One region of the Allobosea sp. GW822-FHT03F07 genome, then DNA from elsewhere that is predicted to be linked to it. Evidence: predicted binding sites of a transcription regulator. Region 1 holds the regulator's gene; each other region holds the start of a gene.
The links. Region 1 encodes PhoB, which activates phosphate uptake and scavenging genes when phosphate is short. Its sites were predicted from a motif close to TGTCATNNANCTGTCAT; they were not measured.

Region 1 (10,509 bases):
TCCCGCTGCTGGCGGCGCCGCTGTTCATCCTGATGGGCAACATCATGAACTCGGCGGGGATCACCGACCGGATCTTCGCCTTCGCCACGGCCTGCGTCGGCTGGCTGCGCGGGGGCCTGTGCCACGCCAACATCCTCGCCAGCGTGATCTTCGCGGGCATGTCGGGCTCGGCGGTGGCGGATGCCGGCGGCGTCGGCACGCTCGAGATCAAGGCGATGAAGGACGAGGGCTACGACGCCGAGACGGCGGCCGCGATCACGGCGGCTTCGGCGACGATCGGCCCGATCATCCCGCCCTCGCTGCCGATGGTTATCTACGGCGTCTCGGCGGACGTCTCGATCGGCGGGCTGTTCCTGGCCGGCGTCATTCCCGGCCTGCTGATGGCCGGCGCGCTGATGGCGATGGTCGTCCATGTCGCGCGCAAGCGTAACCTCCCGCGTCATCCCTTCCCGGGGGCGGCCCAGCTCTGGATTGCCTACAAGGAGGCGCATTGGGCGCTGATGACGCCCGTTATCCTGTTCGGCGGGATGATGGCCGGCATTTTCACGCCGACGGAAGCCGCGGCGGTCGCGACGGCCTATGCGCTGGTGCTCGGGCTCTTCGTCTATCGCAGCTTCTCTCTGGACGACCTGCCGGAACTGGTCGTCCAAACGGTGGAGACCACCGGCGTCGTGCTGGCGCTGGTGATGACGGCGGCCGCGCTCGGCTGGTGCCTGTCGATCTCGCGCATTCCGCAGACGGTTGGCCCGATGCTGGTCGATCTCGCCGGCAACCCGCTGATCTTCCTGCTGATCGTCAACCTGCTGCTGCTCTTCGTCGGCTGCTTCATGGAGGCGCTCGCCGCCATGCTGATCCTGATCCCGATCCTGACGCCGGCGGCCAGCCAGTTCGGGATCGACCCGATCCAGTTCGGGCTGATCTTCGTGCTCAACCTGATGATCGGGACGATCACGCCGCCGGTCGGGGTCGTGCTTTTCATCACCTCGAAGATCGCTAGGATCAGCTTCGAGGCGATGTCGCGGGCCATCGTGCCGTGGCTCTTGCCGCTGCTGGCGGTTCTCGTCGCGATCACGCTCTGGCCGCCGCTGACGACCTGGCTGCCGAACCTGGTGATGGGGAAATAGCGGACGGCTCTCAGAGCGTCCCGTTCTCGCCGCCCTTGTGCAGGTAATCGTCGACCTCGACGACGACCTTGCGGTCGAGCTCGCCGATGGCGGCTTCGTCCTTGCCGTCATAGGGGATGGCGAGGAGGACATGGCGGATGGCGTTGAGCCGGGCCCGCAGCTTGTCGTTGCCGCGGATGACATGCCAGGGCGCCCATTTTGTCGTGCTGCGGGCCAGCATCTCGTCGAAGGCGTCGGAATAGGCGTTGAAACGCGGGATCGCCTCGAAGTCGATCGGCGACAGCTTCCAGCGCTTGAGCGGGTCGTGCCAGCGCGCGTGCAGGCGCTGCATCTGCATTTCCGGGCCGATGGTGATGAAGAACTTGATCAGCCGGATGCCGTCGCGGACCAGCATGCCCTCGAAGGCGGGCGCCTCGTGCAGCAGAGCGTCGGTCTGCTCCGGCGTGCAGAAGTCCATCACGCGCTCGACGCCGGCGCGGTTGTACCAGGAGCGATCGAAGAACACGATCTCGCCCGCCGTCGGCATCTCGGCGGCGTAGCGCTGGAAATACCATTGCCCGGCTTCAGTGTCGGAGGGCTTGGACAGGGCGACGACGCGGGCCTGGCGCGGGTTGAGGTGCTGGGTGAAGCGGCCGATCGTGCCGCCCTTGCCGGCGCCGTCGCGACCCTCGAACAGGATGACGATGCGCTCGTGCTTCGCGCGGGCCCAGGTCGCGAGCTTCTGCAGCTCGATCTGTAGCGCGTGCAGTTCCCGGTTGTAGCGCTTGCGCTTCATGCGCTTGCCATAGGGGTAGTCGCCGCTGCGGAAGGCGGCGTCGACAATCGCGTCGGGCAACGTGTCGGCCTCGATGTCGAAGCCTTTTGGACCGGCGGCCTTGCGCGATGTCGCGGGTTTGCGCGGGGAGGACGGCTGCTCTTCCGCCTTGGGAACGAGCTGGATCGCTCCCTTCAGCCGGCTACCGGATGCATTTTTCGCCATCGCATCGATCCTTATGAGTGGCGACAGCCTAGACCGCGGCTTCGCCGAAGGGAATTGACGCGCGCCGGGGTTCCGATCAGGAAGGGCGGCCCGCGTTCCGCAGCCGGCTCGTCGGTCGTGGCGCAGTGCGCGTCGAGGTTCCCAACATGGCTGATGCCGTCGATCCCAACGCCCCCGCGACGCATGCCCTGATCGAGGCGGTTGGCTCGGCCGTCGTCCTGCTCGACGTCCAGGGCGTCGCCCAGGCGCTCAGCCCGGCGATGCGGGCGCTGATGCCGGCGCTGGAGGCCGGGCAGCCCCTGACGCTGGTGATGCGCGATCCCGATCTGATCGAGGCGATCGACGGCGTCGCCCGGCAGGGCGGCCGGCAGGTCATCGAGCTGGTCGAGCGCGTCCCGGTCGAGCGCACCTTTCGCATCCACATCGCGGCGCTGCACGGCACGGGCTGGCGGCGGCCGGTGCTGCTGACCTTCGAGGATCTGAGCGAGCAGCGCGTCACCGAGCGCATGCGCGTCGATTTCGTTGCCAATGCCAGCCATGAGCTGCGCACGCCCCTGGCCTCCCTGCTCGGCTTCGTCGAGACGCTTCAGGGACCGGCGCGCAACGATGCCGGCGCGCGCGACCGCTTCCTTACGATCATGCGCGAACAGGGCTTGCGCATGGCCCGCCTCGTCGACGATCTCTTGTCGCTGTCGCGGATCGAGCTTCGCGCCCATCTGGCGCCCGAGAACCCGGTCGATCTCACCGGCATCTCGCGCGAGATCGTCGATTCCCTGACGTTGATGGCGCGCGAGCGCGAGGTGACGCTGACATTGCGTGCACCGGCCGAGCCGGTGCGGGTCGCGGGCGACCGCGACGAGCTGCTGCGGCTGATGGAAAACCTCGTCGAGAACGCGATCAAATACGGCAAGCGCGGCGGCGAGGTCGTGATCGATGTCGAGGATGGTCCGCTCGAGGCCGGCGTCGGCGTGCGCGACGACGGGCCGGGCATCGCGCCCGAGCACCTGCCGCGCCTGACCGAGCGCTTCTACCGCGTCGACACCAATGCGAGCCGGGAGGCCGGCGGCACGGGGCTCGGGCTGGCGATCGTCAAGCACATCGTCCTGCGCCATCGCGGCCGGCTGACGATCGAGAGCGCGCTCGGGCAGGGCGCGACCTTCCGCGCCGTGCTGCCGCGCTTCGGGGCGCTGCCGAAAAAGCCCTGATGAAAGCTTTATGACAGAGTGCGTGACGGATTGTCATGAAGCTGTCATGCAGAGGGTGTTCTGAACGGGCCGCTAAATGTGCGATCCAGAGAGGACATCTCATGCGCAAGATTTTCATTGTCGCGGCCGCCACGATCGGTCTTTCCGGCGTGGCCCAGGCTGCCGACATCACCGGCGCCGGCGCCACCTTCCCCTTCCCGATCTACTCGAAGTGGGCCGAGGCCTATAAGAAGGAGACCAATGTCGGTCTCAACTACCAGTCGATCGGCTCGGGTGGCGGCATCCGCCAGATCAAGGCCAAGACGGTCGCCTTCGGCGCCACCGACGCCCCGCTCAAGGGCGAGGACCTGACCAAGGACGGCCTGATCCAGTTCCCGACCGTCATGGGCGGCGTCGTCCCGGCCGTGAACATCGCCGGCGTCGAGCCCGGCAAGCTCAAGCTCTCGGGCGAAGTCCTCGCCGAGATCTATCTGGGCACCATCAAGAAGTGGAACGACCCGAAGATCACGGCGATCAACGCCGGCCTGACCCTGCCCGACGCCAACATCAACCCCGTCTATCGTTCGGACGGATCGGGCACGACCTTCGTCTTCACCGACTACCTCTCCAAGGTCTCGCCGGACTGGAAGTCGAAGATCGGCACCAACCAGTCGGTCCAGTGGCCGGTCGGCATCGGCGGCAAGGGCAATGAGGGCGTCTCGGCTTCGGTGAAGCAGGTCGCCAACTCGATCGGCTATGTCGAATACGCCTATGCCAAGCAGAACAAGCTCGCCCATGCGCTTGTGAAGAACGCCGACGGCAACTTCCCGGCTCCGGACGACAAGGCCTTCCAGGCGGCCGCCGCCAATGCCAACTGGAACGAGGCTCCCGGCTTCGGCATCTCGCTGAACAACCAGAAGGGCGCCGAGGCTTGGCCGATCACCTCGGCCACCTTCCTGCTGGTCCATGCCAAGCCGGAGAAGCCGGAAGAGGTTCAGGCTGCCCTGAAGTTCGTCGACTGGGCCTATAAGAGCGGCGACCAGCTCGCTCTCGACCTCGACTACGTGCCGCTGCCGGCCAACGTCAAGGATCAAGTCCGCGCCGCCTGGAAGGGCGTGACCGATCCGGCGGGCAAGCCGATCTTCTGATCGCTGCCAACGATAAGGCGAGGCGGGTTCGACCCGCCTCGCCAAAAACATTCAGCCCTCATCCTGAGGAGCCGCGAAGCGGCATCTCGAAGGATCACCCAGAGTGCACTGGAGCCTCCTTCGAGACGCGCTCCTGCTGAGCGCTCCTCAGGATGAGGGCTGAGGTTGACGAGGCCGGGCGTCCGGCAGCAGACGACTTCAGCTACCCCACCGGAGCCTCCGCGGATGACCGCAGCAACCGACATGACGAGCATTCCCGGCGCGACGCCGATCGTGCGGAAGACGCCCAAGGGTACCTTCGACATCGTCTTCCGCAATGCCAGCTTCCTGGCGGCGCTGCTCGTCCTGGTGCTGCTCGCCGGCATCATGCTGTCGATGGTGATCGGCGGCTGGCCGGCCTTCCGCGAGTTTGGCCTCGGCTTCATCACCTCCAGCGTCTGGGACACGCAGAACGACCAGTACGGCGCCTGGCCGGCGATCGTCGGCACGCTCTCGACGGCGCTGATCGCGCTCGTCATCGGCGTGCCGCTCTCGCTCGGCATCGCGGTGTACCTCACCCAGCTCGCGCCGCCCTGGTTCAAGCAGCCGGTGTCGACCGCGATCGAGCTGCTCGCCGCCGTGCCCTCGATCATCTACGGCATGTGGGGCCTGTTCGTGTTCGTGCCGCTCTTCGCGGCATATGTGCAGATACCGCTCTCGAACATCGTCGAGGGCATCCCGATCGTCGGCACGGTGCTCTATTCGCGCTCGCCCTCGGGGCTCGGCATCCTGACGGCCGGCTTCATCCTGGCCTTCATGATCATCCCCTTCATCGCCTCGATCACCCGCGACATGCTGGAGCAGATCCCCTCCGTGCTGCGCGAGAGCGCCTATGGCATCGGCGCGACGACCTGGGAGGTCGTGCGCCATGTGCTGGTGCCGCAGGCCGGCGTCTCGATCATCGGGGCGATCATGCTGGGGCTTGGGCGCGCGCTCGGCGAGACCATGGCGGTGACCTTCGTCGTCGGCAACGCCAACCGGCTCTCGTCCTCGATCATGGATCCGGGTTCGACCATCGCCTCGCGTATCGCCAACGAGTTCAACGAGGCGATGGGCCTGCAGCTCAACGCGCTGATCGCGCTCGGCTGCATCCTGTTCTTCGTCACCTTCGTCGTCCTCGTCATCGCGCGCATCCTCGTCTCGCGCGTCAAGAGCTACTGATAGGGCAAGCGATCATGAGCCTGGCGACCCCCTCCACCGTCCGCGAACTGCCGCATGCCCCTTGGGGCCGCGTTCGCCAGTCGCGCCGCACTGCCGACAAGGCAATGAAGGTCATTGCGACCGGCTTCACCTTCCTCGCCATCTTCGTGCTGTTCTGGATCCTCGGCATGTTGGTCGTGAAGGGGCTCGGCGGGCTGTCCGTCGCGACCTTCACGCAGATCACGCCCGGCCCGGGTTCGGAAGGCGGCGGCCTCGCCAACGCCCTCGTCGGCTCGATCGTGCTGACTTTCCTCGGCATCGCCGTGGCGACGCCGATCGGCGTGCTCGCGGGAACCTATCTCGCCGAATACGGCAAGAAGTCGCAGCTCGCGAACCTGATCCGCTTCATCAACGACATCCTGCTCTCGGCGCCCTCGATCCTGATCGGCCTGTTCGTCTACGTCATCCTGGTCGAGCCGTTCCGCGGCTATTCCGGCTGGGCCGGCGGCGTCGCGCTCGGCATTATCGCGATTCCGGTGATCGTGCGCACGACCGAGGACATGCTGCGCCTCGTGCCCGGTCCGCTGCGCGAGGCCGGCGCGGCGCTGGGCGCACCGCCTTCGGTGGTGATCACCTCGATCACCTGGCGGGCGGCCAAGTCCGGCATGGTCACCGGCATCCTGCTGGCGCTGGCCCGCATCGCCGGCGAGACCGCGCCGCTGATCTTCACCGCGCTGAACAACAACTTCTGGTTCTCGCCGAGCCTCGTCGGCGGCGTCTCCAACCTGCCGGTGACGATCTACCAGTTCGCCTCCGCCCCTTACGAGAACTGGCAGCAGCTCGCCTGGGCCGGCTCGCTGATCATCACCATGTCGATCCTGCTGCTCTCCATCGTCGCCCGCCGCATCGTGCGCGGCGGCAAGTGAGCTGCACAACCGAAACTTCGTCGCGTTCGATCTGAAGGAAAAAGTCGATGCTTTCGACGCTTGAACTCTCCCCGCAGACGCTCGATGCCGATGCCCCCGTCCGGATCGCGGTCAAGAACCTCGATTTCTACTACGGCGAGCACAAGGCGCTGAAGAACATCAACCTCGATTTCCGCGACCGCCACGTCACGGCGCTGATCGGCCCGTCCGGCTGCGGCAAGTCGACCCTGCTGCGCATCTTCAACCGGATCTACTCGCTCTATCCGGAGCAGCGCGCCACCGGCGAGATACTGCTCGACGGGCGCAACGTCATCTCCGGCGACATCGACGTGAACGAGCTGCGCTCGCGCGTCGGCATGGTCTTCCAGAAGCCGACCCCCTTCCCGATGTCGATCTACGACAACGTTGCCTTCGGCATCCGCCTCTACGAGAAGCCGCCGAAGTCCGAGCTCGACGACCGTGTCGAGGGCGCGCTCCGCCGCTCGGCCCTCTGGGACGAGGTTAAGGACAAGCTCAAGACCTCGGGCATGGGCCTCTCCGGCGGCCAGCAGCAGCGCCTCTGCATCGCCCGCACCATCGCGCAGAAGCCGGAGGTCATCCTCTTCGACGAGCCGACCTCGGCGCTCGACCCGATCTCGACCGGCAAGATCGAAGACCTGCTGGAGCAGCTCAAGAGCGACTTCACCATCGTCATCGTCACCCACAACATGCAGCAGGCGGCGCGCATCTCGCAGTACACTGCCTTCATGTATCTGGGCGAGGTCATCGAGTTCGCGCCGACCAACACGATCTTCATGAACCCGAGCAAGAAGCAGACGCAGGACTACGTCACCGGCCGCTTCGGCTGAACCGCTCGCGCTGCACAGGGACACACGCCGATGACCGAACATATCGTCCGCTCCTACGACGCCGAACTCGAGGCGCTGCGCCGCAGCCTCGCCGAGATGGGCGGCATGTCCGAGCGCATGCTCGGCGACTCCACCGTGGCGCTGGTGCGCCGCGACACCACGCTCGCCCAGAAGGTCATCACCGCCGACCAGCGGCTCGACAATCTGCAGCGCGATGTCGAGGAGCGTGCCGTGCTGACCATCGCGCGCCGCCAGCCGCTGGCCCAGGATTTGCGCGAGCTGATCTCGGCGATCCGCCTCGCCTCGGACATCGAGCGCGTCGGCGATCTCGCCAAGAACATCGCCAAGCGTGCGGTGGCGATCTCCGGCCAGTTCTCGCCGCCGCATCGCGCCGTGGTCGGGCTCGAGCATATGAGCCGGCTCGTCCAGGCCCAGCTCAAGGACGTGCTTGACGCCTATGCGGCCAACAACGAGCAGAAGGCGCTCGAGGTCTGGCATCGCGACGGCGAAATCGACGCGCTCTACACCTCGCTGTTCCGCGAGCTGCTGACCTATATGATGGAAGATCCGCGCAACATCACCTTCTGCACGCATCTCCTGTTCTGCGCCAAGAACGTCGAGCGCATCGGCGACCACACCACCAACATCGCCGAGACGATCCATTACCTCGTCACCGGCGAGTCGCTCGACCTCAACCGTCCCAAGCTCGACACCACCGATATCAGCGTCGAGGCGGTGACGGGGAATTGATGGAGTATCCATTGCGTCATGGCCGGGCTTGTCCCGGCCATCCACGTCTTGCGTCGTCGAGCGCTGTGACCAAGACGTGGATGCTCGCCACATGGTCGAGCATGACGGAATGTGTCGGCTGAATACCCAGAACGGAACCGCGCCATGCCCGCCCGCATCCTGATCGTCGAGGACGAAGAGCCGCTCACCTTGCTGCTGCGCTACAATCTCGAGGCCGAGGGCTTCGAGGTCGATAGCGTCGCGCGCGGCGACGACGCCGAGCTGCATCTGCGCGACTCGACGCCCGATCTCGTCCTGCTCGACTGGATGCTGCCGGGCCTCTCCGGCATCGAGCTCTGCCGCCGGCTGCGGGCGCGCCGCGACACCGAGCGTGTACCGATCATCATGCTGACCGCGCGCGGCGAGGAGACCGAGCGGGTGCGCGGCCTCGCCACCGGCGCAGACGATTATGTTGTCAAGCCGTTCTCGTTGCCGGAGCTGATCGCGCGCATCCAGGCGCTGCTGCGCCGGGCCAAGCCGGGCCATGTCGCGGGGCTGCTGACCGCGGGCGATCTCGAACTCGACCGTACGACCCGCCGCGTGCGCCGCTCCGGCGAGGAGCTGCATCTGGGACCCACCGAGTTCCGCCTGCTTGAATTCCTGATGCAGGCGCCCGGCCGGGTCTATTCGCGCGCGCAATTGCTCGACGCGGTCTGGGGTCGCGACGTCTATATCGACGAGCGCACCGTCGACGTGCATGTCGGGCGCCTGCGCAAGGCGATCACGCCCGGCGATGCCAAGGACCCGCTGCGCACGGTGCGCGGTGCTGGCTACGCCTTCGACGAGACGTTCGCGCGGGCGTGAGGGGGCTCTCTCCCTTTCGCACATCCGCGCGTCATCCCGGACAAGCCGCGTAGCGGCGCCGATCCGGGATCCATGCCTGAGCCGTTCCGGAATGAGTTCCGGGTCTGCGCTGCGCTTCGCCCGGAACGACAGCGCGCATTTGACAAACCCTCGATCCTCACCGCGGCGCCGCGATGATGATCGCCGCTCCCGCGAGGCAGACCAGTCCGCCCGTCACGTCCCAGCGATCCGGCCTGAATCCCTCCGCCGCCCAGAGCCAGGCGAGCGAGGCGGCGATATAAATCCCGCCATAGGCGGCATAGGCGCGCCCCGCGGCGTCGCTCTCGACCAGCGTCAGCAGCCAGGCGAAGAGGGCGAGGCAGACCAGGCCTGGCAGCAGCCACCAGACCGGCTTGCCGAGCCGCAGCCAGCCCCAGAAGGCGAAGCAGCCGGCGATCTCGAAGAAGGCGGCGCCGAGATAGGCGGCGATGGTCGGCATGATGCTGGCGGGTCGGGCTTTCCGGGATCGGACAGTCAGTCTAAAGCGAAGACCCTTCAGATGGAAACACGCCGTCATCCCGGACCAGCCGCGAAGCGGCGCCGATCCGGGATCCATGCCTGAACGGTTCCGGCATGGATCCCGGGTCTGCCTCCGGTCGCCCGGGATGACCGTGGAGAACGCGGGAACTTTATGCCAGACATCGCCATCATCGGCGCCGGCCCGGCTGGATTGATCGCAGCCGAGCGGCTGGCGCAGGCCGGGCATCGCGTCACGATCCATGAGCGGATGGCGTCGCCGGCGCGGAAGTTCCTGCTCGCGGGGCGCGGCGGGCTCAACCTGACGCATTCCGAGCCGCTCGACGGCTTTCTCGATCGCTACGGCGCGGCGCGAGGCTGGCTGGAGCCGGCGATCAGGGCCTTTCCGCCGCAGGCGCTGCGGGACTGGGCCGACGGGCTCGGCGCGGAGAGCTTCGTCGGTTCGAGCGGGCGCGTCTTCCCGAAGGCGATGAAGGCCTCGCCGCTGCTGCGCGCCTGGCTGGCGCGCCTTAACGGGCTCGGTGTCCGGTTTGAGGCCGGCCGGCTCTGGGCCGGCTGGGCGGCGGATGGCACGCTGACCTTCGCAGGGCGCGATGGGACGCCCGTGACCGTCCGCCCCGACGCGACATTGCTGGCGCTGGGCGGGGCGAGTTGGCCGCGGCTGGGCTCGGATGGCGGCTGGGTTCCGCTGCTGGCCGGGAAGGGCGTCTCGATCGCGCCGCTACGGCCCGCCAATGCCGGCTTCGCCGTGAACTGGTCGGCGATGTTGCGGGAGCGGTTCGCGGGAGCGCCGCTGAAGCGCATCGTGGTTCGCTTCCGGGAGCATGAGGTCGCCGGCGAGGCGATGCTCGATCCCGGCGGTATCGAGGGCGGCGCGCTCTATGCCCTGTCGGGGCCGTTGCGCGAGGCGATCGAACGCGAGGGCTCGGCCGAGATCGCGCTCGACCTGCGGCCGGATCTCGACCGCGCCCGGCTGGCGGAGAAGCTCACCAAGCGTCGCAAGGGCGAGACT
Region 2 (10,509 bases), on a different contig from region 1:
GCTGGTCTGCCTGCTGCTCGGCATCTTCTATGCGGTGGGGCTGAGCCTCCTTGGGGTCAATTTCGGAGCGCTGATCGGCATCATCTCGGGCTTCCTGTCGTTCATCCCCTATGTTGGCTCGCTGACCGGTCTCGTGCTCTCGGTCGGCGTCGCGATCGTGCAGTTCTGGCCGGACTGGACCTGGCCGCTGGCGACGCTGGCCGTCTTCTTCACCGGCCAGTTCCTCGAGGGCAACATCTTCCAGCCCAAGCTTGTCGGCAATTCGATCGGCGTGCATCCGGTCTGGCTGATGTTCGCGCTGCTCGCCTTCGGCTCGCTGTTCGGCTTTGTCGGGCTTTTGCTGGCGGTGCCGTTGGCGGCGGTCATCGGCGTGCTCTGCCGCTTCGCGCTGAGGCAATATCTCGCCAGCAACATCTACCATGGCGGCGATGCCACGCGGGCCGCGGCGGCACGGGCGCGCATTGACTCCGATGCCTGAAATTCCTGATGCCTGAGATTCGAAATGCCTGAAATTCCTGGCCGGCCGCGCCAGCTCGCTTTCGACCTGCCGGTCGACAGTCGCTACGGCGTCGAGGATTTCCTGATCGGCCCGTCGAACGAGGCGGCCTACGGCCTCATCGAGGCGTGGCCGGGCTGGCCGGACGCCTGGCTGCGGCTGGTCGGCCCTGAAGGTGCGGGCAAGACCCATCTCGCGGCAATCTGGGCCAAGGCTGCCCATGCCTGGACTGTGCCGGCTTCCGAAGTCGTCGAGGACAAGGTGCCGCATCTGGTTTCGGGCGGTGCGCTGGTCGTGGAGGATTGCGACCGGGGCCTGCGCGACGAGGCGGCGCTGTTCCACCTGATGAACGCGATCAAGGCGCGTGGCGGCCATCTGCTGCTGACGGCGCGCGATGCTCCCGACCATTGGGGCTTGCGCGTGCCGGACCTGCTTTCGCGGCTGCGGCTCGCGCCGCATGCGACGATCGAGCCGCCCGACGACACGCTGCTGCGGGCGGTTCTGGTCAAGCTCTTCATCGACCGCCAGCTCGTGGTCGACACCGGCATCATCGAGATGCTGGCGCTGCGGATGGAGCGCTCCTTCGCCGCAGCGCGGACGCTGGTCGATGCGCTCGACCGCCTCTCGCTCGAGCGCGGGCGCCGGGTGACGCGGGCGCTCGCGGCCGAGGCTCTGGCCGCTCTTTCGGCCGAGGAATAAGGCTCGGCTCAGCGCGGGCCGGCCGAGGCCTCCGCCGGCAGCGCCACGAGGCGCGCATGCATCGCCTCGACGAGGAGATCATGGGCGCGGGCCGCGATCGCATCGAGCGAAGGCGTCTTCACGAACATGGCGGCGGCCTTCTCGCTCAGCTCTTCGCGCGTGGGCAGGACCGGCAGTTGCCAGCTCGAAGCGTCCCAGCCAGCGAGGGCGTCTTGTGCCTGCTGCTGGATTTCCGCCAGGCGATCCCCAGCGCGCTCCTGAAGTTCGCCTAGCGCCGTCTTCAGCTCGGCCAGCGTCAGGCTCGGCAGATGCAGATCGGCGAGGCTCGGGGTCGCGGCATAGGCCTCGCGGAAGGCCATGACGACGCGATCGAGCGGAACAGACGCCGCAAGCCGCTCGGCCGAGCGCTCGATGACGCGCGGCGGCAGGGCCTGCGAACGCTCGATCACCGCCTGCGGCGGCTGCTTCAGATCCCACACCAGACGCACTTTCGACAACCCGAGGATGATGTAGTAGGTCGGATCGATCTGCCACCAGTGGAAGCCCTGGCGGACGCTGTACTGATAGGCGTGATGGTTGTTATGCCAGCCTTCGCCCATGGTGATGATCGCCAGCCACCAGTTGTTGCGGCTCTCGTCGCCCGTCACATAGTCCTTGTCGCCATGCACATGCGCGAGCGAGTTGATGCAGAAGGTCGCGTGATAGACGGCGACCGTCGACCAGAAGAAGCCAACGAACAGGCCGGCCCAGCCATCGATCGCAAAGCAGATCGTGGCGAGCAGGATCGCGGGAGCAAGCTCGAAGCGGTGCAGCCAGCGCAGCTCGGGGAACTTCGTCAGGTCCTGGATGCTTGAATCGTCGAAGCTGTGATGGTCGCGGCTGAAGATCCAGCCGACATGCGAATAGGCGAAGGAGGTCTGCACCGGCGAATGGACGTCATGCTCGGTGTCGGCATAGCGATGGTGATGGCGGTGCTTCGAGGCCCACCAGAACACGCTCTTCTGTGCCGTCGACTGCGCGAGGACGGCGAGAGCGAATTGTCCGATCCGGCTGATCTTGTAGGTGCGATGCGAGAAATAACGGTGATAGCCGCCGGTCACCGCAAACATCCGCAGCCAGTACAGGCCGATGGCCAGCCAGACCGAGGTCGCGGTCACGCCGCTCCAGATGGCGCCGAAACAGGCCAGATGTGCCAGAACGAACGGAATCGCGGACGGATAGACGATGTCGCCTTCGTCATGAGGGGAAGTGCTGCTCAAGACTGCCTCTGTCGGATGGGCGCGGCGCCGATGGCAGCCGCTCGGGAGGGGTCTCCCATTTCCCGCACGAAACAGGACGGGAGCGCGCCATGCAAGGGGACCGCTCGACGCAGGGCAGCTTGATCCGGTGCCATGTGAGGCGAATGGTGTCGTCTGTCATCGAAGTGTCACGCTAGGATGGCTTCAAGACGCGCAAGGAGACCAATGTGGCCAGAGCAGCGACCGGAACGAGAGCCAGGGGAGCGAGAGTAACGGGCATGAACTCGCAACCCAGCGTCATCGAAGCCGTGGAAACCATTCTCGCCGAGGAGGCGACGTCGCTGCGGCAGTCGCCGTCACGCTTCGTGAATCGCGAGCTCTCCTGGCTGCAGTTCAACCGCCGTGTTATGGAGGAAGCCTCCAACCGCAATCATCCGCTGCTGGAGCAGCTACGCTTCCTCTCGATCTCGGCGGCGAATCTCGACGAATTCTTCATGGTCCGCGTCTCCGGCCTGCGCGAGCAGCTCAAGGCGGGCGTCGTGACGCCGAGCCAGGACGGGCTGACCCCGGCGGAGCAACTCGGCGAGCTCGGCAAGGCGGTGTCGGCGCTGACGGACGATCAGCAGGCGCGCTGGGTCGAGCTCAAGCGCGACCTGCACGAGAACAGGATCCATCTGTTGGCGCCCGGCGACATCGCCGGGCCGGAGCGCGTCTGGCTCGAGGACTACTTCCTGAACTACGTCTTCCCGGTGCTGACGCCGCTGGCGATCGACCCGGCGCACCCGTTTCCGTTCATTCCCAATCTCGGCTTCACCGTGGCGCTGGCGCTCGAGCGGGTGAGCGACGGCCGCCAGCTCGACGCGCTGATCCGCGTGCCGATCAAGATGGACCGCTTCATCGAGCTGCCCGATCTCGCTCGCGAAGGCCTGCGCCGCTTCATCACGCTGGAGGACGCGGTCTCGCTGTTCATCGGCAAGCTGTTCCCCGGCTACGACGTCAAGGGTACCGGCTCCTTCCGGGTGATCCGCGACACCGATCTCGACATCGAGGAGGAGGCCGAGGATCTGGTGCGCGTCTTCGAGACGATGCTCAAGCTGCGCCGGCTGGGGGTCGTTATCCGTCTCGAGATCAGCAGCGGCATGCCGGAGCACCTGCGCAAGCTGATCGTGCGGGAGCTGAAGGTCGACGACGACGAGGTCGTCGCGATCGAGGGCATGATAGGCCTCAGTGAACTTTCCCAACTTGTCGGCGTCGATCGATCCGACCTCAAGTTCAAACCCTACAACGCCCGCTTCCCCGAGCGCATCCGCGAACACGGCGGCGACTGCTTCGCCGCGATCCGGCAGAAGGATCTGCTCGTCCACCATCCCTATGAGAGCTTCGACGTCGTCGTGCAGTTCCTGCAACAGGCGGCACGCGATCCCAATGTCGTCGCAATCAAGCAGACGCTCTACCGCACCTCGGCGAACTCGCCGATCGTCAAGGCGCTGACCGAGGCCGCCGAGGCGGGAAAGTCCGTCACCGCGCTGGTCGAGCTGAAGGCACGCTTCGACGAAGAGGCGAACATCCGCTGGGCCAAGGAGATGGAGCGCGCCGGCGTCCAGGTTGTCTACGGCTTCATCGAACTCAAGACCCACGCCAAGCTCTCGCTGGTCGTGCGTCGCGAGGCGGGGCAGCTCGTCAGCTATTGCCATATCGCGACCGGCAACTACCACCCGATCACGGCGCGCATCTATACCGACGTTTCCTTCTTCACAGCCGATCCGGTGATGTCGCAGGATGTCGCGCGCGTCTTCAACTTCATCACCGGCTATGCCGAGCCGGCCGAGCTGGAGAAGATGTCAGTCTCGCCGGTCGGGCTGAAGCAACGCCTGCTCGATGACATCGCCGAGGAGGTCGCGCATGTGAAGGCCGGTCGCAAGGGCGCGATCTGGGGCAAGTGCAATTCGCTGGTCGATCCCGAGATCATCGACGCGCTCTATGATGCGAGTCAGGCCGGCGTCGAGATCGATTTCGTCGTGCGCGGCATCTGCTGCCTGCGGCCGGGCATTCCCGGCCTGTCCGAAAACATCCGGGTCAAGTCGATCATCGGGCGCTTCCTCGAGCATACCCGCGTCTACGCCTTCGGCGCCGGCCACGGCCTGCCTTCCCCCAAGGCGAAGCTCTATATTTCGTCGGCCGATCTGATGCCGCGCAATCTCGACCGGCGCGTCGAGGCGCTGACCCCGATCCTGAACCCGACCGTCCACCAGCAACTGCTCGAACAGATCATGCTGGCGAACCTCCTCGACAACGAGCAGAGCTGGACGATCTTGCCCGATGGCGGCTCCCGACGCATTGTCCCGGCGCCGAACGAAGAGTCGTTCAACGCCCATAAGTACTTCATGACGAACCCGAGTCTGTCAGGACGTGGAAAATCACTCTCCAATTCCAGCCCCCGCTCCCTTTCGCGGCGCGGGGCGCGCAAGGGCTGAGGTCCTGAACGCGCCCGGCCGGCTCGGGCTGGGCGCTGGTACGCTGGCGATCGTAGATATCGGCTCCAACTCCGTCCGTCTCGTCGTCTACGAGATGGTGGCGCGCGCGCCCGCGCAGGTCTTCAACGAGAAGGAGATGGCCGGGCTCGGCCGCCAGGTCGCGACGACCGGCCGGCTGGCCAGCGACGCGATGGGCAAGGCGATCGCTGCACTCGTGCGTTTCCGCATCCTGTGCGAGGCCATGCATGTCGGCGAAATTCGCGTCATCGCGACCGCTGCTGCACGCTATGCCAGCAATGGTCCCGAATTCATCGCGCGCGCCGAAGAAGCGATCGGCCAGCCGATCGAATTGATCTCCGGTGACCGCGAGGCTGTGTTGTCGGGGCTCGGCGTGATCTCGGGTTTCGACAACCCCGACGGCGTGGTCGGCGATCTCGGCGGCGGCAGCCTCGAACTGATCGCCGTCTCGCGCGGCGAGGTCGGGGAGGGAGCAAGCGTCCCGCTTGGCGGCCTTGCCCTGCTCGACCGATCGAAGAATTCGCTCAAGGTTGCCGAGAAGATCGTCAAGGACGAACTCGACCGGCTGCCGCAGATCGCTGCGATGAAGGGCCGGGACTTCTATGCCGTCGGCGGCACCTGGCGTGCGTTGGCAACCCTGCACATGCGTCAGGTGAACTACCCGCTCAATGTCATGCACGGCTACACCTTGCAGGCCAAGGACGTCGCCGACTTCGTCAAGCTGGTCGAGAAGGCCGATTTGACGGGGCTCGACTCGATCGATTCCGTGTCCTCGGCCCGGCGCCCGCTGCTGGCCTATGGCGCGCTCGTGCTCGACGAGTTGATCAAGCGCGGCAAGCCGCGCTCCGTCATTATCTCGGCGCAGGGCGTGCGCGAGGGGCTGCTGCACGAGCAGCTTTCCCCAGAGGAGCGCGCGGCCGATCCATTGCTCGGCTCCGCCCGGGACTACAACCACCTGCGGGCGCGAGACCCCCGCCATGCTGCAGAACTGATCGCGTGGACCCGCACCATCCTGGAGACCGCCGGCGTGCCGGGGCATGGGTTGTCCTCACGGATGATCGAGGCGGTCTGCCTGCTCTCCGACATCGGCTGGCGCGCCCATCCGGATTATCGGGGCGAGCAGAGCATGAACGTCATCGCCCATGCCTATTTCACCGGGGTCGATCACGCTGGCCGTGCCTTCCTGGCACTGTCGATCTTCCACCGCTATGCCGGGTTGAAATCCTCGTCGCCGGCCGCGACGGCGCTGCGGGCGTTGCTGTCGCCGCCGATCCTGGATCGGGCCCTGCAGTTGGCGGCGATCTTCCGCGTCGCCTATCTGCTTTCGGCCGGGATGGCGGGGCTTTTGCCGCGCATGCCGGCGACCTGCGTCGATGGCCGACTGGTCCTGCGCCTTCCCGACGATCTCAGTCCGCTGGCGAGCGAACGCGTCATCGGACGTCTCAAGCAACTCGCCAAACTGCTCGGCCGCGACTACGAGATCGCGCGGGCGTGAGTTTCAGCCGACCACGACCCGACCGCGGATGACGCGCAGGCCGAGCGTGCCGCTCTTGAGCGCCAGCGCCTTCTCGCCGAAGACCTCGCGGCGCCAGCCCTGAAGGGCCGGGACGTTGGCGTCGTCGTCTGACGCGATCGCCTCGAGGTCGTCGGAGGAAGCGATGATCTTGGGCGCGACGCGCTCGGCTTCCGACACCGCCTTGAGCAGGACCTTGAGCAGGTCGAGCACGGCGGCGTTACCGCCGCGACCGCGCTCCCGTTCCAGCCGGGGTAGGGTCTTGGGGTCAAGGGCCAGCCCGCGCTCGATCGCCGCCAGCACCTCGCCGCCCGAGCGCGAGCGCTCGAAGCCGTTGGGCACGGAGCGCAATTCCGCCAGCGCCTCGACCGAGCGCGGCGCGCGCTGGACGATGTCCATCAGCGCATCGTCCTTGAGAACGCGCTGGCGCGGCACGTCGCGGTGCTGAGCCTCGCGCTCGCGCCAAGCGGCCAGTTCCATCAGGGCGGCCAGCTCCTTCGGCTTGCGGATGCGACCCTTGAGGCGCTGCCAGGCGTTCTCCGGCTTGACCTCGTAGGTGGTGGGCGAGTTCAGCACCGCCATCTCCTCGGCGACCCACCCCTCACGGCCGGTCGATTCGAGATCGGCCTTTAAGGCGAGGTAGATGTCGCGCAGATGGGTGACGTCGGCCTCGGCATAGACGAGCTGGGCCTCGTTGAGCGGGCGGCGCGACCAGTCGGTGAAGCGCGAGGATTTGTCGATGCGCGCCTTGGCGAGGTCGTTGGCGAGCTGTTCGTAGCCGACCGAGTCGCCATAGCCGCAGACCATGGCCGCGACCTGCGTGTCGAAGAGCGGCGTCGGCAGCACGCGTCCGAGCATCCAGACAATCTCCAGATCCTGCCGCGCGGCATGGAAGACCTTGACCACCGCTTCATCGACCATCAGCCCGAAGAACGGGGCGAGATCGAGATCCGGCGCCAACGGATCGACCAGCACGGCCTCGTCGGGCGAGGCGAGCTGGATCAGGCAGAGCTTGGGGTAATAGGTCGTCTCCCGCAGGAACTCGGTGTCCACGGTGACGAAGGGGTGCTCGGCCAGGCGTGCGCAGGCATCGGCGAGGTCGGCGGTAGTGGTGATGAGGTTCATGAGGCTGGCTCTTAGCAGACGGAGCATCGCGATGTCGCGGGCGTTCTTGACATTCTGCTCGCTCGCGTGTGCTTACGCGGAAAGCCGCCCGCGTGACCATGCCCGCATGCGCGCCGCCAGCGCCCGCCAGAATTCCGAAGAGAGCCGTTCCGTGACCTTGCATCGCTACCGTTCCCACACCTGCGGCGCCCTCCGCGAGAGCGACATCGACGCGCAGGTCCGCCTCTCCGGGTGGTGCCACCGCATCCGCGACCATGGCGGCGTGCTGTTCATCGACCTGCGCGACCATTACGGCATGACGCAGGTCGTGATCGATCCGGATTCCCCGGCCTTCGCCGCGGCCGAGACGCTGCGCTCCGAATGGGTCGTGCGCATCGACGGCAAGGTCAAGGCGCGCCTCGCCGGCACCGAGAACGCCAACCTGCCGACCGGCGCGGTCGAGGTCTTCGCCACGACCATCGAGGTGCTGGGCGCTGCCGGCGAATTGCCGCTGCCCGTCTTCGGGGATCTCGAATATCCCGAAGACACCCGGCTGAAGTATCGCTTCCTCGATCTGCGCCGCGAGAAGCTGCACAACAACATCATGCTGCGCACCAAGGTCATCGACTCGATGCGCCAGCGCATGAAGGCATCGGGCTTCTCCGAGTTCCAGACGCCGATCCTGACGGCGTCCTCGCCGGAAGGCGCGCGCGACTTCCTGGTGCCGAGCCGCCTGCATCCCGGCAAGTTCTACGCGCTGCCGCAGGCGCCGCAGCAGTACAAGCAGCTTTTGATGATGGCCGGCTTCGACCGCTACTTCCAGATCGCGCCCTGCTTCCGCGACGAGGACCCGCGTGCCGACCGCCTGCCGGGCGAGTTCTACCAGCTCGACGTCGAGATGAGCTTCGTCGAGCAGGAGGACGTCTTCGCGGCGATGGAGCCGGTCATCGGCGGCATCTTCGAGGAGTTCGGCAACGGCAAGTCCGTGACCAAGAACTGGCCGCGCATTCCTTACGCCGAGGCGATCGCCAAGTACGGCTCCGACAAGCCCGATTTGCGCAACCCGCTCGTCATGCAGGACGTCTCCGAGCATTTCCGAGGCTCGGGCTTCAAGGTCTTCGCGCGCATCCTCGAGGGTGAGAAGAACCGCGTCTGGGCGATTCCTGCCCCGGGCGGCGGCAGCCGTGCCTTCTGCGACCGGATGAACTCCTGGGCGCAGGGCGAGGGCCAGGTCGGCCTCGGCTACATCATGATCAAGGAAGACGGTGAGGGGCAGGGGCCGATCGCCAACAATATCGGTCCCGAGCGCGTCGCGGCCATCGTCAAGCAGATGCATCTCAAGGGTGGCGATGCCTGCTTCTTCGTCGCCGGCGATCCCGAAAAGTTCTACAAATTCGCCGGGCTCGCCCGCAACAAGGTCGGCCAGGAACTCGGGCTGATCGACGAGAACGCCTTCGCTTTCGCCTGGATCGTCGATTTCCCGATGTTCGAGTACAATGAGGACGAGAAGAGGGTCGATTTCTCGCACAACCCCTTCTCGATGCCGCAGGGCGGGCTGAAGGCGTTGACCGAGGAAGACCCGCTCTCGCTCAAGGCGTTCCAGTACGACATCGCCTGTAACGGCTTCGAGCTCGCCTCTGGCGGCATCCGCAACCACAAGCCGGAAGCGATGGTGAAGGCCTTCGAGATCGCCGGCTATGGTGAGGAGACGGTGATCGAGCGCTTTGGCGGCATGTATCGCGCCTTCCAGTATGGCGCTCCGCCGCATGGCGGCATGGCCGCCGGCGTCGACCGCATCATCATGCTGCTCGCGGGCGCGACGAACCTGCGCGAGGTCGCGCTGTTCCCGATGAACCAGCAGGCGGTCGATCTCCTGATGGGTGCACCGGCGGAAGCCTCGCCTAAGCAGCTCCGCGAGGCCCATCTGCGCATCAACGCGCCCGAGAAGAACGGCTGATCCACACGATGTCGTCCTTGTCCGCTGCGCGGCCGTTCGCGCTCGCCTGCCTTGTCGCGTTGCCGCTCGGTGCCTGTGTCTCCGGCCCGGCCAATCCGAGCGCCGCGCGCGCCTCCGAGCTCGCCAACCTGGTCTCGCGCTCGATCGCCTGCCGAACGGGAACACCGCGCGCCAATACGCTGGAGCGCTTCATCGCCGCCGAGAAGGCGCGCGGGGCGACGCCGGAGCAGATCGCGAGCGCGCGCTCGACCTATGTCACGGTTTCGGAGGCCGAGACGATCAACCAGGGGATCAGGCCGCAGGCCTGCACCCTTGAGGAGCGCGCGGCCGTCAAAGACAAGATGACGCGGGTGCGCGCCGGTGACTTTGGCGCGCTCTGATCATCGCGCGGCCGATTTCGCATGGCTGTCCTGAAGCGCTGCCTGCCCGTGCCGTTGCTGGTCGGCATGGCTGCCTGCACAACGTCGGGGCCCATGCCCGGCACACCTGAGTTCGCTGCGTCCCAGGTCTCGCGCGCCTATGATTGCGGCGTTCGCGTCGATCGCAGCCGGGTGATGGCAGGGCTCCCGCCTGAGGAGCGCCAGCGCTTCCTGGCCGCCAATGCGGCCTATGCGGTGAAATCCTACAAGGCGCCGCGCTCCTGCGACGCCTATGAACGCGCCGGCGTTCAGCGCGACGTCGCGGCGCTCGCACGTCACTGAATTTCGCTTGCATCGGGTGAACCATCGCGGCCACAAGGCGCCGATGCCCTCCGCCAGCCAGATCACCGCCATCGTCGTCGCCTATGACAGTGCCGAGGTGCTGCCGGCCTGCCTGTCGGCATTGGCGGGCGAAGGCGTTCCCGCCGTTGTCGTCGACAATGCCAGCGGCGATGCCAGTGCGGAGATTGCCCGCGCGCATGGCGCCACCGTCATCGCGAATGCGCGCAACGAGGGCTATGGGCGCGCCAATAATCAGGGTGTCGCCGCCAGCGCCACGCCTTATGTACTGATCGTCAATCCGGACGTCGA
Region 3 (10,509 bases), 280 kb from region 1:
ATCAGCGGGCGCACGGACAGCGCGCCCCGCAGCGAGGCCTTGTAGCCACGCGACATCGCGTTGAAGCCGCCTTCCAGCAGATTGTACAGCCAGCCATGCGAATGATCGTGCTTGAGCAGCTTGGCGCACATCATCGGCGTCAGCGTCAGCGCGACAAAGCCTGAAACCAGCACCGCGCCGGCGAGCGTGAGCGCGAACTCGACGAACAGCTTGCCCGTGCGGCCGGTCGAGAACGCCATCGGCGCGTAGACCGCGACGAGCGTCAGCGTCATCGCGATGACGGCGAAAGCGATCTCGTTGATGCCCTTGATGGCCGCCGCATTGGGCTCCATGCCGTCCTCGATATGCCGATGGACGTTCTCGAGCACGACGATGGCGTCGTCGACGACGAGGCCGATCGCCAGCACCATCGAGAGCAGCGTCAGCGTGTTCACGGTGAAGCCGAGCGCATACATCAGCGCGAAGGAGCCCACGAGCGAGACCGGGATCGTGACGAGCGGGATCAGGGTCGCGCGCACCGAGCGCAGGAAGATGAAGATGATCAGGACGACGAGCACCACCGCCTCGAGCACGGTGCTGTAGACGGCCTTGATCGAGCGGTCGATGAACACCGAGGTGTCGTAGGACGTCGCGATGGTCATGCCATCGGGAAGGTCCTCGATGATTTCGGGCAGGGCCGCGCGTACGCCGGCGGAGACGTCGAGCGGGTTGGCCGTCGCCTGCTTCACGATGCCGATCGTCACCGACGGCTTGCCCGAGAACCAGGCGGCGTTGCGCTCTGCGAGCGCACCGAGCTCGACACGGGCGATGTCGCGCAGCTTGATCGGGAAGCCGCTCGCGTCCTTGACGACGATCTGCTGGAACTGCTCGGGCGTCGTCAGCCCGGTTTGCGAGAGAACGGTGAATTCGCGGTTGTTGCTCTCGATGCGGCCGGACGGAATTTCGACGTTCTGGGCGCGGACCGCCGCCTCGATCTCCTGAACAGTGATGTTGTAGGCCGACATCCGGGCGCGATCGAGCCAGATGCGCATCGCGTAGCGGCGCTCGCCGCGGATCTGCACCTCGGCGACGCCGGTGATGTTCTGCACGCGGTCGGTGATGAAGCGGTCGGCGAAATCGGTCAGTTCGAGTGGATTGTGCCGGGAGCTGACCAGCGACAGGAACAGGATCGGCTGGGCGTCGGCCTCGACCTTGGCGATGATCGGCTCGTCGATCTCGGTCGGCATGCGGCCGCGCACGCGGCTGACGCGGTCACGCACGTCGGATGCGGCGACGTCGGGATCGACGTCCGGCCGGAAGCGCACGGAAATGTTGCTCTGCTCCTGGCGGCTGGTCGAGGAGATGATCTCGATGCCTTCGATGCCGGCGATCGAGTTCTCCAGGATCTGCGTCACCTGCGTCTCGATGATCTCCGCACTCGCGCCTGTATAGACGGTGCGGACCGAGACGATCGGCTCGTCGATGTTCGGATATTCGCGCACCGTCAGGCGGGTATAGGACACCGCGCCGATCAGCAGGACGAGCAGGCTCAGCACCGTCGAGAGGACGGGGCGGCGGACGAAGAGTTCGAACAGGCTCATTGCTGGGCGCTCGGCGAGGAGCCGGGCAGCGCGCTCGTCTGTACCGGGGGCTGGGCATTCTTGATCGAGACGGTCGAGCCCTCGCGCAGGCGCATCTGGCCGGAGCTGACGACCAGCATCTGCGGCGTCAGCCCCTTCACGATCTCGACCTTGCCCGGCAGGCGCTTGCCCAGCTCGACCTGAACGCGCTTCGCCTTGCCGTTGTCGACGATGTAGACGATCTTGCCGACGCCATCCGGCACGACCGCCGATTCAGGAACGAGCATCGCGTTCTCGCGCCGGTCGACGACGATGGTGATGCGGGCGAACAAGCCCGGCTTCAACACGAGATCGCCATTGGGTACGGTCGCCCTGAGCTTGATCGCGCGGCCATTGACGTCGACCACCGGATCGACGGCGAAGATCCGTCCCTGGAACTCGCGCCCCGGCACCGCATCGACCTTGAGGCTGATGGTCTGGCCCAGCTTGACCTGCGCCAGGAAGATCTCCGGCACGCGGAAATCGACCTTGATCGGGTCGATATTGGTCAGGGTGATCAATTGCTTGCCGACAGCGACGAAGTCACCGACGCTGACCGAGCGCAATCCTACCACGCCGCTGAACGGCGCCATGATCGCCGATTGCGCGAGCTTTGCCTGCGACAACTGTACCCGAGCTTCCGCAGCCGCGAGCTTCGCCGTCGCCTCGTCATAGGCCACCTGGGTTCCGACGCCGCGCTGGTTCAGCGAGCGATTGCGCTCGAAGGTGTCGCGGGCGAGGCCGAGATCGGCCTGCAACTGCTTGAGTTCGGCATCGAGGATCGCCGTGTCCAGCTTGACCAGAAGCTGTCCCTTCTCGACGCGCTCGCCTTCCTTGAAGCCGAGCGCTATCACGCGGCCGGCGATTTCGGGAGCGATCACGACCGACTCGTCAGCGGCCAGGGTGCCGAGCGCCTCGACCTCCTCGTTGACCGTCGCCCGCTCGATCTTGGCGACCTCGACAGGGACACCTGCGGCACGTGCGGCCGGGGCCGCGGCCTGCGCGGGTGCGCTGCCCTGCTTGAAGTGGCGATAACCGTAATAGCCACCGCCGGCTAGGCCGATGATCAGGAGCAGGTAGACAAGCCGCTTCATAGAACTGGACGCTCCGGTGTTGCGCGTTTATCTTAGACTGGACGGTCCAGTTTGATAAGGGGCCCGATGGGCGTAAACATGACAGTCATGGCCACGTCGCAAGGTTCCGCGACCGAGGCTCCCGATGCAAGACGCTTGCCGTCCGAAAAGGCTCGGCCGAACAAGCACGATGCGATCACCCAGGCGGCCTCCGAGATGTTCCTCGCCGAGGGCTTCGACAGGGTTACCCTGGACCAGATCGCGCAGCGTGCAGGCGTCTCCAAGCAGACCATCTACAGCCACTTCGCCGACAAGGAAGCGCTGTTCAAGGCGATCTGCACCGAACTCACTGAAAGACTTACGATTCCGCTGCGTAAATCGATATCTGAAGGAGATCTCCGCAGCACTCTGACGCGCCTCGGCGAGGATACGCTGGCAATGATGCTGCACCCGGCCTCGCTCGACCTCCACCGCCTCGTGATGAGCGCCGCCGTGCGCTTTCCGGAGCTGGGCCACATCGCCTACGAGGCTGGCGCGAAGCGCATGCTCCACGACCTCTCGACGCTTCTGGTGCAGCGTTCACGAATCGGTGATGGGCTCGCCAAGCCGCTCGACGACGAAAGCGCGCGCATCCTGGCCGAACAATTCATCGGCATGCTCCGCGGTTTCCATCAGGTCCGCGGCCTGCTGAGCATCAAGCCCGCGACCGCGGCGGGCCGCAGCGACTATGTGCGGGCCTGTGTGGAGCTCTTGCTACGCGGCGCCTGAGGCCTGCCGAGACGATCACCGCCCACAGCGCTCGACGTCGGCTGGACCTGTCACCAGCCTGTCATCTGCGCTGGCTAGCTCTCCTGGCATGAAACAGCGTGAACCCGACGGCATCCTGCTGCCTCGGGCCAAATTCATGCTCGTCCCGCAAGCGAGAACGCCGTCATGCTGCGCATCGAAGGCCTCACCAAGCGCTTCGGCGGCAAGGCTGCCGTCGACAACGTCACCCTGTCCATCCCCAAGGGCGAGATGGTCGGCGTCATCGGCCGGTCCGGAGCCGGCAAATCGACTTTGCTGCGCATGCTGAACCGTCTCGCCGATCCGAGCGAGGGTCGTATCGTCTCCGGCGAGCGCGACGTAACCGCGCTGAAGGGCGCCGCCCTGCGCGGCTGGCGCCGCGACACGGCGATGATCTTCCAGCAGTTCAACCTCGTCGGCCGCCTCGACGTGCTGACCAATGTCCTGCTCGGCCGGCTGAACCATCGCTCCGCCGCGCTGACGCTGGTCAAGAGCTTCTCCCGCGACGACAAGATCCGCGCGATTGCGGCGCTCGAGCGCCTGGATATGGGCCATCTCCTGTCCCAGCGCGCAGAAACCCTCTCGGGCGGCCAGCAGCAGCGCGTCGCCATCGCCCGCGCCCTGGTGCAGCAGCCGAAGATCATCCTCGCCGACGAGCCGATCGCCTCGCTCGACCCGCGCAACACGCAGGTCGTCATGGACGCCCTGTTCCGGATCAACCGCGAGGACGGCATCACCGTCGTCTCGAACCTGCACCACCTCGATATCGCGTCGAAATACTGCGACCGCCTGATCGGCATGGCCGCCGGCAAGGTCGTCTTCGACGGCCCGCCGCATCAACTCACCAAGGACGTCGCGGCGAGCCTCTACGGCATCGAGGCCAAAGACGCCGGCGCCGAGGCGCTCGACCAGCTCGACGCCATCGCCAGCGAAGAAGCCCAGCGCGCCAAACGGACCGTCGCCTGAGTCCCGGCCCCGGCTCGCCCGGGGCACCCGACGTTACCCCAACACCAGGAGCAAACCATGCTGACCCGCCGTCTTACCCTGACGCTCGCCGCGGCCTCTCTCGCCGCCTCGCTCGCGACCCCTGCCTTCGCCCAGGACTGGAAGGCGAAGTATCCGGAGATCGTCTTCGCGATCATCCCGGCCGAGAACGCCTCGGGCGTCGTCGAGCGCTACACCCCCTTCGTGAACTACCTGTCGAAGGAGCTCGGCACCAAAGTCACGCTGCGCATCGCCAGCGACTACGCCGCCCTCATCGAAGGACAGCGCGCCGGCAACATCCATATCGGCATGTACGGCCCCTCCTCCTTCGCCCGCGCGCTCATGACCGGCGCCAAGATTGACGCCTTCGCCATCGAGACCAACATCGACGGCACCAAGGGCTACTACTCGGTCTTCTATGTGAAGAAGGACTCGCCCTATCAGAAGATCGAGGATCTGAAGGGCAAGAACCTCGGCCTCGTCGACCCGAATTCGACCTCGGGCAACAACGTCCCGCGCTTCGCGCTCGACGGCATGAAGATCGAACCCGAGACCTATTTCGGCAAGGTCGTCTACACCGGCAGCCATGAGAACGCCGTCATCGCCCTCGGCCAGGGCACGGTCGACGTCGCCGCCAACTGGTGGAACGACGAGCAGGAATCGAACCTCCTGCGCATGGCCCGCAAGAACATGGTCAAGGCCGAGGACTTCCGGATCATCTACAAGTCCGAGCAGATCGTGAACTCGCCGATGGCCTACCTCACCGACCTGCCGGTCGATCTGAAGGCCAAGATCAAGGACGCGGTGCTCAACCTCGCCACCAAGGACAAGGTCGCTTTCGACAAGATCTATGAAGGCAAGCAGGGCCCGCTGGTCGCCGTCGACAACAAGGCTTACGACCCGATCATCGAGCTGAACAAGTTCGTCGACGCTCTCCGCAAGAAGAAGTCCTCGTAAGATACCGTATCGCTCGCCAAGTTCGGCGCGGGAAACCCCTCTCCTGTAAGGAGAGGGGCAGGGGTGAGGTGAAGGCCGTTTCGAGGTTGGCCTCGCTCACCGGCTCTCTACTCAGGCAACTGGTTTTCCGGCCGCCCCCTCACCCTGCCCTCTCCCTATGGGAGAGGGTTCCCCGCGCCTCACGCGGCTAAGGGAACACCCTTCATGACCCTCGCGATCGACAGCAACGACCCCGCGATCCGCGCCCGTGCGGACGGCTATCGCCGCGAGATGGCTGCCAAGCGCCGCCAGACGTTGCTCGGCGCGGCCGTGCTCGCCGCCCTGGTCTGGCTCGCCGCCATCGGCTCCGAAGTCGACCTCGGCAAATTCGTCGACAACGCCTGGCGCTTCCCGAAATACATCCTCGAGACCATGCCGGTCCTGCGCTGGAACAGCCTCGGCGCCGATTTCGCCGAGTGGTTCTGGGGCTGGAAGGGCTGGCTCAGGCTGCTCTGGCAGACCATCCTGATCGCCTATACCGGTACGATCCTGGGCGCGCTCGGGGGCTTCCTGCTCTGCTTCGTCGCCGCCGCAAATCTGGGCCGCTCGGGCTGGCTGCGCTTCACCGCCAAGCGCTTCCTAGAATTCTGCCGCACCGTACCGGAGATCGTCTTCGCGCTGATCTTCGTCATCGCCTTCGGGCTCGGGCCCTTGCCGGGCGTGCTCGCCATCGCCATCCACACCATGGGCGCGATGGGCAAGCTGTTCTCGGAGGTCGTCGAGAACATCGACATGAAGCCGGTCGACGGCCTGACCGCTACCGGGGCCGGCTGGTGGCAGACGATCCGCTTCGCAGTCGTCCCGCAGGTGCTCTCCAACTTCGCCAGCTATTCGCTGCTGCGCTTCGAGATCAATGTCCGCGGCGCCTCGATCATGGGCTTCGTCGGCGCCGGCGGCATCGGCCAGGACTTGATCGAAGCCATCCGCAAATTCTACTTCACCGATGTCAGCGCCATCCTGCTGCTGATCATCGTGACCGTGATGCTGATCGACTACGGCACCGAGCGGCTGCGCCACGCCCTCCTCAGCCTGGAGCACGGCAAATGAGCCTCGCCCTCTCCCCGGCCGAGCAGGCCGCGCTCGTCGCCCGCCACCAGGCTGCCATCGACGGTTCGCTCAAGACGAAGCTGACCACGATCGCGGTCGTCGCCGTCATGCTCGCCCTCTTCGTCTATGGCGTCAGCACCTTCGAGGTCTCGCTCTGGCGCATCCTGTCCGGGCTCGGCAACCTCGGCACCTTCGTGGTCCTGATGCTGCCGCCCGATCCCGGCTCCTTCGCCCGCGCCATCATCTTTGTGAAGGCGCTGTTCGAGACCATCGCGATCGCCTTCCTCGGCACGATCCTGGCGGCCATCCTCGCCTTTCCGCTCGGCTTCATCGCCGCCCGCAATGTCGTCGCCAACAGGATCGTGCATTTCCTCGCCCGGCGTTCGCTCGATACGGTGCGCGGCGTCGACGCGCTGATCTGGGCGCTGATCTGGATCAATGTCGTGGGCCTCGGCCCCTTCGCCGGCATGCTCGCTATCATGACCAGCGATATCGGCGCCTTCGGCAAGCTTTACTCCGAAGCCATCGAATCCGCCGACCGCAAGCCGGTCGAAGGCGTCACATCGATGGGCGGCGGCAAGCTGCACGAGATTCGCTTCGGCCTGATCCCGCAGGTGCTGCCGGTGATCGCGAGCCAGGTGCTCTACTACATCGAGTCGAACACCCGCTCCTCGACCATCATCGGCATCGTCGGCGCCGGCGGCATCGGGCTCTATCTGGCTGAGACCATCCGCACGCTGGAATGGCAGCAGGTCTCCTTCCTGATCCTGCTGATCCTCGCCGCCGTTACCGCGATCGATTTCCTCTCGGCCAGGCTGCGCTTCGCGATCATAGGGCAGCGGGCGGTGTGACGGGGCAGCCCCCGCTTCCGAAGCGGGGGCTGCCCTCAATTGCTGCCTGCCGGACGCTTCGGCACTGTCGGCAGCCAGTCCGCCAGATCCTTTGCCCACAACTTCGCCATGCCCGTGGTGCCATGGCCGCGCGTCTCGGCGCTCGCCGGGATCAACAGGAGCCTGGCATTGCCGAGGCGCTTCAGCTCGCGCTCCATGATGCCCGTCTCGGGCGGATTGCGCTCGTCATCGGCCGCATTGATCGCGAGCACCGGCGCTTTGATGGCGTCGAGCCTGGGCGAGGGATTGTAGTCGCGCGAAGAGTCCCACTGATAGAGGAAGTCGTTGGCATCGGCGCTGAACGTCGCCTTCAGCCGCTCGTCGAGCAGCTTGTCGGCAGCCTCCCGCGTCGGCGCCAGCTGCTGGTAGGCGAGGGTGCCGCCGCTGGTCGCGATCCCGAAATAGACATTGGCGATGCGGAACGCCGGCGGCTGCGCGGTATATTCCCCTCCCCTCCACTCCGGATCATTGCGGACGGCATCGATGATCATCCGCCGCATCATCCAGTTGCGGCTCGACATCTCGGTCGGTTGAGAGGCCATTGGTACGAGAGCATCCATGAAGTCAGGATATTTCACGCCCCACATCCAGCTCTGCATGCCGCCCATCGAATTGCCGAGCACGAGACGGACATGCCTGATGCCGAGACCCTCCTTCACGAGTCTGTGCTGGGCGGTGACCATGTCGTCGTAGTTATAGCGCGGGAACCGCGCCTTCAGCCCGTCCGACGGCTTCGAGGAAGTTCCGGCCCCGATCGCATCGGGAATGATGATGTAGTATTTGCTGGCGTCGAGCGCCTGTCCGGCACCGAAAAGCTCGCCGGCGAAGGCCGGGGTCAGCATGCTGGCGGCCGAGCCGGCCGTCCCATGCAGGATCACCACCGGCTCGCCCGTGGGTTCGCCGACCGTGGCGTAGCCAAGCTTGATTTCCGGAAATGTCTCGCCCGTGTGAAAGCGGAAATCCTTCGCCACCCACACGCCGCGCTTGGGCGCCGGATAATCCGCGGCGAGCGCGAACGGCGCCAGGCCACAGGAAACGACGAGAGCGGCCGCGCGCAGCAGCCCGGTCAGACGGATCATGATGGTCTCCTCGGATCGGTTTCCGCGCGATCTTGGCGTCGCGTGTTCCCCTTCCGAGCATTGCGCCGAACCCGTGCCGGCGCAAGGCACGCCAGCCGGGCGTGCTAGCGCGCTTCTTCGCTGAACGGCTCGACCACCATCTCCATGCGCTCGCCGGCGAAGACGCTGCTGACGAGGTGGATCGGCGTCAGGTCCGGCAGCGCATCGACCGCCACCGACACCATCACCGGCGCTCCGGGCTCGATCCGCAGAAGTTCCGCCTCGCTTTCTCCGGCAAGCCGCGCGGTAAGGCGCGTGGAAAGGCGGACATAATCTGTGACGCCGCAGGCCTTCAGTGCCGCCGTCATCGATCCTTCCGCCGCGCGATAGGCCGCGTCGAAACCGGGAAAGCGCGCAACCGAAAGCCAGTGCGTTCCGGTGCCCATCGGCGTGCCGTCGGCAAGGCTCAGGCCTTCGAGCCGCCACAGCGCCGCGCCGGGCTCGAGTCCCAAAGTCGCGCAGGTTTCGGCCTCACCCTCGATCTGATCCGTCGTCAGCACGGCGCTCGACCCGACCATGCCGATCCGGCCGAGATTGGCGCGCATGCTCACGCGGCGGCCCAGCGGATAGGGCACGCGCCGGCTGCTGACCTGCGTACCGCGCCCGCGCGAGACCGTGACGAGACCCTGCTCGGCCAGATGCCGGAAGGCCTGCCGCACCGTGTGCCGATGCACGCCGTAGCGTTCGGCGAGGGCAGTTGCCGCCGGCAGGATATCGCCCGCTGCATACTCGCCCTTGCCGATCGAGCCGGCGAGTTCGTCCGCGATCCGGCGCCAGGCCGTCCCGCTATCGGCCGTCCCGGCCTCGGCGGGCTCGCTCGCATCAGTCACCAAAGCGTCATGCAAAATGTATAGACCTTTCCTCGCGACCAGCCTATTATAGTCTAGACATTAGCGGGCGACCAGACGGCAGATAATGATGACGGCCCAAACCGCAGAGAAAACCTCAAGGCAGCGCTGGATGGCGATCCTCGCCCGCGCCACGCGGAGCGAGATCACCGAACTCGTCGGCGCCGAGCTTCCTCGCCACGACATTCTCAAGGCCCCCGAAACCGGCACTGTGATGGTCGAGGGTCGCGCCGGTGGCGCCGGCCGCCGCTTCAACCTCGGCGAGGCGACCGTGACGCGCTGCATCGTTCGGCTCGACGATGGCGCGATGGGCTTTGCCTATGCGCTCGGCCGCGACGCCCGCAAGGCCCACCTCGCCGCCATTCTCGACGCGAGGTTGCAGGCGGAAGCGCCGGACAGCGCCCTGCACCGTTCCGTCCATGATCTGGCCGACCGGCAAAGCGCCGCCCGGGACCTCGCCTCGCGCAAGGCCGCCGCCACCAAGGTCGATTTCTTCACGCTGGTCAGGGGCGCCTGATGACAACGGACACACTGATCGGCCCGGGCTTCTCGGATCCCGTCTTCCAGTCGCAAGGCGCCTTCCGCGCGCTGCTGGCCGCCCTCGCCGAACCGGGGACGAGGCAGTGCGTCGCGGTCGGCGTCGCGCCACCGCCAGACGGCCTGCAGGCCGCGACCGCGACCGCCCTGCTGACGCTGGCCGACTACGAAACCCCGATCTGGCTGCCGTCTGTGCTGCGCGACGGCCCGGCCGGCACCTGGCTGCGCTTCCATTGCGGCGCGGCGCTGGTGAGCGACCCCAGCAGGGCGACCTTTGCGGTGATCGACGGGCTCTCGCCCGAGCCGGCGCTGTCAGCCTTCGATGCCGGCAACGACCAGTTTCCCGACCGCTCGACGACGGTCATCGTGCAGTGCGCGGCGTTCGACGGCGGCAAGGCCGTGATCCTGGCGGGTCCGGGCATCGCCGGCTCCCGCGTGATCGCTCCGGCCGGACTGCGGGCCGGCTTCTGGACCGAGGTCGCGGCCAACAACGCCCGCTACCCGATCGGCATTGACCTGCTCCTGGCTCACGGCGATGCCGCGATCGGCCTGCCACGCTCGACGCAGATCGAGGAGGTCCGGTAGATGTACGTCGCAGTCAAGGGCGGCGAGGCCGCGATCCTCGCCACGCA

Region 2: a site for PhoB is predicted at 2,609-2,625, ahead of AC1RMY_RS08780 (RNA degradosome polyphosphate kinase). Genes of this name have one in related genera too.
Region 3: a site for PhoB is predicted at 3,488-3,504, ahead of phnC (phosphonate ABC transporter ATP-binding protein). Genes of this name have one in related genera too.

What each region holds. Positions count from the first base shown of each region.
Region 1 is NZ_JBXAND010000001.1:511,788-522,296, forward strand. Features, by position in the region: gene AC1RMY_RS02465 (TRAP transporter large permease) at 1-1,124, shown strand, start outside; gene ppk2 (polyphosphate kinase 2) at 1,135-2,103, opposite strand; gene AC1RMY_RS02475 (ATP-binding protein) at 2,250-3,308, shown strand; gene pstS (phosphate ABC transporter substrate-binding protein PstS) at 3,410-4,435, shown strand; gene pstC (phosphate ABC transporter permease subunit PstC) at 4,661-5,635, shown strand; gene pstA (phosphate ABC transporter permease PstA) at 5,650-6,540, shown strand; gene pstB (phosphate ABC transporter ATP-binding protein PstB) at 6,588-7,388, shown strand; gene phoU (phosphate signaling complex protein PhoU) at 7,419-8,138, shown strand; gene phoB (phosphate regulon transcriptional regulator PhoB) at 8,283-8,981, shown strand; gene AC1RMY_RS02510 (YnfA family protein) at 9,139-9,459, opposite strand; gene AC1RMY_RS02515 (TIGR03862 family flavoprotein) at 9,652-10,509, shown strand, end outside.
Region 2 is NZ_JBXAND010000002.1:46,470-56,978, forward strand. Features, by position in the region: gene AC1RMY_RS08765 (AI-2E family transporter) at 1-478, shown strand, start outside; gene AC1RMY_RS08770 (P-loop NTPase family protein) at 503-1,195, shown strand; gene AC1RMY_RS08775 (acyl-CoA desaturase) at 1,204-2,454, opposite strand; gene AC1RMY_RS08780 (RNA degradosome polyphosphate kinase) at 2,712-4,907, shown strand; gene ppx (exopolyphosphatase) at 4,843-6,420, shown strand; gene rnd (ribonuclease D) at 6,424-7,563, opposite strand; gene aspS (aspartate--tRNA ligase) at 7,721-9,499, shown strand; gene AC1RMY_RS08800 (hypothetical protein) at 9,508-9,879, shown strand; gene AC1RMY_RS08805 (hypothetical protein) at 9,901-10,200, shown strand; gene AC1RMY_RS08810 (glycosyltransferase family 2 protein) at 10,244-10,509, shown strand, end outside.
Region 3 is NZ_JBXAND010000001.1:236,615-247,123, reverse strand. Features, by position in the region: gene AC1RMY_RS01245 (efflux RND transporter permease subunit) at 1-1,580, opposite strand, end outside; gene AC1RMY_RS01240 (efflux RND transporter periplasmic adaptor subunit) at 1,577-2,692, opposite strand; gene AC1RMY_RS01235 (TetR/AcrR family transcriptional regulator) at 2,759-3,439, shown strand; gene phnC (phosphonate ABC transporter ATP-binding protein) at 3,605-4,423, shown strand; gene phnD (phosphonate ABC transporter substrate-binding protein) at 4,481-5,398, shown strand; gene phnE (phosphonate ABC transporter, permease protein PhnE) at 5,603-6,484, shown strand; gene phnE (phosphonate ABC transporter, permease protein PhnE) at 6,481-7,335, shown strand; gene AC1RMY_RS01210 (alpha/beta fold hydrolase) at 7,371-8,453, opposite strand; gene phnF (phosphonate metabolism transcriptional regulator PhnF) at 8,558-9,322, opposite strand; gene phnG (phosphonate C-P lyase system protein PhnG) at 9,408-9,857, shown strand; gene phnH (phosphonate C-P lyase system protein PhnH) at 9,857-10,462, shown strand; gene AC1RMY_RS01190 (carbon-phosphorus lyase complex subunit) at 10,463-10,509, shown strand, end outside.